2 regions of the Bacillus sp. JK74 genome follow, and region 2 is predicted to be linked to the other one. Evidence: riboswitches for the same ligand, from Rfam matches in the RefSeq annotation. Region 2 holds a riboswitch; the other holds the start of a gene.
What was found. Region 2 has a riboswitch for glycine ahead of ACWJJ5_RS04400 (amino acid permease). Riboswitches for the same ligand answer to the same signal wherever they lie in the genome.
Positions count from the first base shown of each region.

Region 1: another riboswitch for glycine. It lies ahead of gcvT (glycine cleavage system aminomethyltransferase GcvT); the one in region 2 lies ahead of ACWJJ5_RS04400 (amino acid permease).

Region 1 covers NZ_JBSJQB010000003.1:481,630-484,782, forward strand. Annotated here, with positions in the region: gene ACWJJ5_RS12705 (DEAD/DEAH box helicase) at 1-1,606, opposite strand, end outside; glycine riboswitch at 1,751-1,851, shown strand; gene gcvT (glycine cleavage system aminomethyltransferase GcvT) at 2,030-3,130, shown strand; gene gcvPA (aminomethyl-transferring glycine dehydrogenase subunit GcvPA) at 3,145-3,153, shown strand, end outside.
Region 2 covers NZ_JBSJQB010000001.1:879,339-882,491, reverse strand. Annotated here, with positions in the region: gene fbp (fructose-1,6-bisphosphatase) at 1-816, opposite strand, end outside; glycine riboswitch at 1,115-1,195, shown strand; gene ACWJJ5_RS04400 (amino acid permease) at 1,341-2,687, shown strand; gene ahpF (alkyl hydroperoxide reductase subunit F) at 2,779-3,153, opposite strand, start outside.

The DNA of each region.
Region 1 (3,153 bases), on a different contig from region 2:
TTTTGATTCTCATTTCCTCCTCTGTCAGCGAATGGCATAAAATATCATGCAAATGGTCTTCAAAATTGCTCACTTTGATTTTTGTTAAAATGTCATCTAATTCTCCGACGACATTTTCAAATAAATGAATTTTGTCATACAGAAGTTTTAAGATATGCTCTTCCACCGTATGTTTTGTCGCCATATTGTAGATATGGACATCTCTTTCCTGACCGAGTCTGTGAATCCTTCCGATTCTTTGTTCAAGCCGCATCGGGTTCCACGGGAGGTCATAATTGATAATATGGTTGCAGAATTGCAGGTTGATCCCTTCGCCTCCTGCTTCTGTAGCAATCAGCACCTGCACTTTGCCGCGGAAGAGATCCTTCATCCAGTCTTTTTTTCCGCGTTTAAATCCGCCTCTGAACGGAACGGAGCTTATGCCGTTCTGCTGAAGGAACCATTGCAGGTAAATCTGTGTCGCCCTGTATTCAGTAAAAATAATGACTTTATCATTAATCTTTTGGATCAAGTCAACAACTTGAATCGCTTTTGAGTTTTGCGTGACTTGATTGATGCGGTCCATTAAATTAGCGATCGTCTGTTCATCGAATGCGGGCGCTTGTTTGTCTTTTTGGTCAAGCATTTTTTTGAGCGTCATATACACGGCTTCCCGGCTTGAACAGCACTCTCTTTGCAGCGTCATAATGGAAAATGCGCTTGCGGGCTTTTCCGTGCCGTTTTTCAGTGCGGCAATGTCATCGTAAAGCGCCTGTTCCGTCGGTGAAAAGGTGATCGGCACTGTTTCCACGTGGCGCTTCGTCCATGTAAGGCCGGTGTCGCTCCGCGTGTTGCGGATCATCACCTTATTGACGAGTTCTTTCAAATGCTCATGAGCGTCAATCCCGTCCTTCTGATTGAAGGTTTCTTGAAATCCGCTTTCGTTTCCTAAATGGCCGGGCTTTAACAGTGACACTAAATTGAAGATTTCTTCGATCCGGTTTTGAATCGGCGTCGCCGTCAGAAGCAGGCAGTATTTCTTCACAAGACTTCTCGCAAATTCATAATTTTTCGTTTTGCTGTTTTTGAGCTTGTGCGCCTCGTCAATAATGACGAGATCATACGGAATAGAAAGGACAATGTCTTTGTGAGGGGAGCGTTTGGCCGTATCAATAGAAGAAACGACGATATCGCACTGTTCCCACACATAGCTTTTCTTCTGTTCAACAGCGGGTATTAAAAACTTCTCCTGAAGCTCTTTCACCCACTGGGAAACGAGTGATGCCGGCACAAGAATCAGGATTTTTTTGGCCAGCCCGCGAATCATATATTCTTTTAAAATCAGGCCCGCTTCCACCGTTTTTCCGAGCCCTACTTCATCAGCCAAAATCGCCTTGCCGTTCATTTTTTCAACGACTTTCTGCGCGACCTCAAGCTGATGGGGAAGCGGAGTGAAATCGGGAAGGTACAAAGGAGCCCTCAACCCTTCGAATTCAGGAATGGCAAGGGTCTGCTGGACTTCAGCCGACAGTTTGTACATCTCCCAATTTGACCAGGGACCGTCCGTTTTCAGCCGCTCAGAAAACTCTCCCGGCCAGTTTGCATCAAATATGATCTCTGCTGTCATATGTAACAAAACCGCCTTTCTTTTAAAAAACTGATTTATCATAATTTTTGTTGCCGGACGTAAATGAGGGTGGTAGGATATAAGTAATGATTTCACTAAAAGATATTGCTTTAGTATGTCCATAAAATTGGTAAATATGAGCGAATGACAGCAAGGGGAGAGACTCGGACGAAAGATGGGCGTCCGGGCGCCGAAGGAGCAAACTGCGGAGTGAATCTCTCAGGCAAAAGAACTCTTGCTCGACGCAACTCTGGAGAGTGTCTGCACTTAGAAGAAGCAGGCCACCAAAGGGGACGTCTTTATGATATGTTCATAAAGTAAACTTTCAGGTGCCGGGACAGAGAAACCTTCATTTTCATGAGGTGTTTCTCTGTCCTTTTTTATATGTTTTTACAATGCGCCAATGACTGAAGGGGGAAGATGATGCTGAAACGAACACCGCTTTATGACGTGTATAAAGAATACGGCGGAAAAACGATTGATTTTGGAGGATGGGAGCTGCCGGTTCAATTTTCTTCTATTAAAGAGGAGCATGAAGCCGTCCGCACAAAAGCAGGACTGTTTGATGTGTCTCATATGGGGGAAGTTGAAGTATCCGGTAAAGACGCCCTGTCTTTTCTGCAAAAAATGATGACAAATGACGTTGCCGATTTAAAGCCGGGAAACGCGCTTTATACCGCCATGTGCTATCCTGACGGCGGTACGGTCGATGATTTGCTGATCTATCAGAAAAGCGAGAGCTGCTATCTGCTCGTGATAAACGCGTCTAATATTGAAAAAGACATCGCCTGGCTGACGGAACATGCGGAAGGCGACGTCACGCTGACGAATCAGTCTGACGGGATTTCACTGCTTGCCGTTCAGGGGCCGAATGCTCAGTTGGTTCTTGCGAAGCTGACTGAATGTGATTTGTCCTCCTTAAAGCCGTTTACATTTATTGACGAGGCGGACGTTGCCGGATGCCAAGTCCTGCTTTCAAGAACGGGCTATACCGGTGAAGACGGGTTTGAGTTATATTGCCGCAATGAAGATGCGGTTCATCTATTTAAGGAGATACTTGCAGCGGGAGAGCATGAAGGCCTCGTTCCGTGCGGCCTCGGCGCCCGTGATACGCTGAGATTTGAAGCGAAGCTTGCTTTATACGGTCAGGAATTGACGAAAGATATTACACCGATTGAAGCCGGAATCGGATTTGCCGTGAAACACAAGAAAGATTCCGATTTTTTCGGGAAATCTGTATTGCGTGAACAGAAAGAAAAAGGAGCCCCGCGAAAGCTGGTCGGACTTGAGATGATTGAAAAAGGGATTCCGAGACACGGGTACGCCGTGAAAAAAGACGGTGTTCCGATCGGTGAAGTCACGACAGGCACGCAATCTCCGACTTTAAAGAAAAATATCGGCCTTGCCTTGATCAAAACGGAATTCAGTGAAGTCGGAACGGAAGTAGAAGTGGAAATCCGTAAAAAAACGGTAAAAGCGAAGATTGTCCGCACACCGTTTTATAAACGTCCAAAACAGAGCTGAAAAAGGAGAGTCATATGAAGCAT
Region 2 (3,153 bases):
GGCAAGGTTCAATAGCGGTCTCAGATTGATGCCGTAAACGTCTTCAATAATATCCAGATTGTCATAGCGGGCACAGATGCGGATAATGTTTGCCAGACATACTTTTGAGCCGGAATAAGCGCCTATCCAGAGAACATCATGATTCCCCCATTGAATATCCACTGAATGATAGTTGATCAGTTCTTCCATGATTTTATCCGGCTGCGGTCCGCGGTCATAAATATCGCCGACAACATGCAGATGGTCGACCACCAATCGCTGCGTGCTGTAGGCAAGACCGGTGATCAGCTTATCGGCCTGGCCGAGCGCAATGATCTGTTCTATGATTTCGGAGTAGTATTGTTCCTTGTTGGCGGCTTGTTCTGTTTTGTACAGCAGCTCTTCGGAAATATAAGCAAATTGGGCGGGCAGTGCTTTGCGCAATTTGGAGCGGGTGTACTTGGAAGAACAATAAGAAACGAGCTTAATCATCCGATGAATCGTTTCTTTATACCACTCGTTTAATGCCTCTTTCGTATCAAAGTTATGTTTGATCAGCTTCAGTTTGTCTTCCGGGTAATAGACCAAAGCCGCCAGTTCATCAATTTCTCTATCGTAAATGACGCCGCTGAAAATATCGCGGATCTTCTCTTTTACTCTTCCTGAACCGTTCCGCAGCACGTGCTGGAATGCCTGATACTCCCCGTGCAGATCACTGACGAAATGCTCGGTTCCTTTCGGCAGGTTCAGTATCGCTTTCAGATTAATGATTTCCGTGACCACTTTTTCTTCACAATCGTATTTTTGTGCGAGCAGATCTAAATATTTGGTTTCCAATCTCGTCCATCCCCTTTTTATTTACGAGCAATTGTATGATAAAGTGAATTTAAAGTATGACATAATGTTTAAATGATTAGACCTTATATGATAGTACCGCATAACGCCTTTTTGAGACAATGAAAACGGAAAATACGGCGCTTCAGGCATCGAAAATTGGACCGGGATAACGCCGTGAGCTCATCCCCCTATTGACAATGAATTCAACTTCCATTAAAATAAAAAGTTAGCTGATAGTTATTTCTATCGGAAACTTAATACGTAGCAGGCTATGATTGCTGTGGGTCGCACTACAGCAGGAGCGGCTTCTGGAGAGACCGCGGGTTTTCCGCGGCGCCGAAGGGTTCACAATCTCAGGCAAAAGGACAGAAGAGTACCGAATATGTATTTGTCATGCTGTTGATTGTCAGCGGCGCAAATATAATTTGATATTCTTATGACCATGAGATTGGAGGGCATCCAATCTCTTTTTTTATTGGCTTTTTTTGCTCGTCGTTCACTAGAGAGGTAAGGAGGAGTCAGATGTGGAGCAGCGAGAGCTAAAGAGGGACTTATCGAATCGGCACGTGCAGCTGATCGCCATTGGCGGCACGATCGGCACCGGATTGTTTTTAGGGTCCGGTAAGGCGATTCAGCTGGCGGGTCCTTCTATCATCTTTGCGTATTTTATTGTAGGTATTGCGCTTTTTTTCGTCATGCGGGCGCTGGGAGAACTGCTGTTATCTAAAGCAGGCTACCAATCATTAACGGATATTGCCGAGGCGTATTTAGGGCCGCGTGCAGCGTTTGTCACCGGCTGGACTTATTGGTTTTGCTGGATTATGACGGCTATGGCGGATGTGATCGCCGTCGGTGTATATGTGAAATATTGGTTTGACATTCCGCAGTGGGTTCCTGCACTTATCTGTTTGCTCATTTTATTAGGGCTTAATCTGTTAACGGTTAAGATTTTTGGAGAATTGGAGTTTTGGTTCGCCTTAATTAAGGTAGTCACGATTCTCGCGTTAATTGTCATCGGGGTGGTTCTGCTGGTGATTGGGTTCAAAACGCATACCGGAACGGTTTCAGCGGCGAATCTGTGGGAGCACGGCGGCTTGTTTCCGAACGGATTTTCAGGCTTTTTGCTTTCGTTCCAGATGGTGATCTTCGCCTATGTCGGTGTGGAGTTAGTGGGTGTGTCAGCGGCGGAAACGTCAAATCCGAAAAAAAATATTCCGTCCGCGATCAATAAAATTCCTTTACGGATTTTATTTTTCTACGTCGGGGCATTGATCATTCTTTTATGTATTAATCCGTGGATGCAGCTGAATGCAACGGAAAGTCCATTTGTAAAGACCTTCAGTCTGGTCGGCATTCCGTTGGCCGCGGGAATTATTAATTTTGTCGTATTAACGTCTGCCGCTTCTGCTTGTAACAGCGGGATGTTTTCAACAAGCCGGATTTTGTATAACTTAAGCAAAACGAAACAGGCGCCGGCAAGTTTTGCGAAGCTGAATAAAAATCATGTGCCGAGCCGCGCATTATGGATATCGGTTATTGTGCTGTCAGCTGGCGCTCTTTTAAGCAAATTGATACCGGAAGCGGCCTTTGGCATCGTGACCACCATCAGCGCGATTTGTTTCATTTGGGTGTGGGGCGTGATTCTTGTCTGTCATATCAGATACAGGAAAACCCGTCCGGACTTACATGCAAGCTCGTCTTTCAAGGCGCCGTTTGCGCCGTTTATCAATTACGCCGTGCTGGCGCTGTTTGCCTTCATTCTGGTGATTATGCTGTTTGCGGATGCGACGCGCCCGGCTTTGCTGCTGACGCCGCTGTGGTTTATTGGATTATTTCTCATCTATCGGGCGAGAGGGAGAAAGACAGATTGAATTACTTCAGACGGTGTACTGCCATGCAGTATGCCGTTTTAATATAAAAAAAGCGCTATCCTGCCTTGTAAGCAGGGTAGCGCTTTTTACATTAATTCCGGATCAAATAATCAAATGCGCCTAAAGCGGCAGTTGCACCTGATCCCATGGAGATAATGATTTGGTTGTACGGGCCGTCTGTGCAGTCCCCTGCGGCAAATAGACCGGGAACGCTTGTCGCGCCGCTCTTATCGACGATGATTTCGCCGATGCGGTTGCGTTCGACGGTTTCGTCTAACCATTCTGTATTAGGCACGAGACCGATTTGGACGAATACACCTTGGAGTTCAACGTGTTTTTCTTCGCCTGTTTCACGGTCAACGAACGTAATGCCGTTTACGTTTTGGTCGCCTGTGATTTCTTTCGTTTGTGCATTTTTGTGCACAGTGACGTTTGGCAGGCTGTAAAGACGTTTTTGCAGGACTTC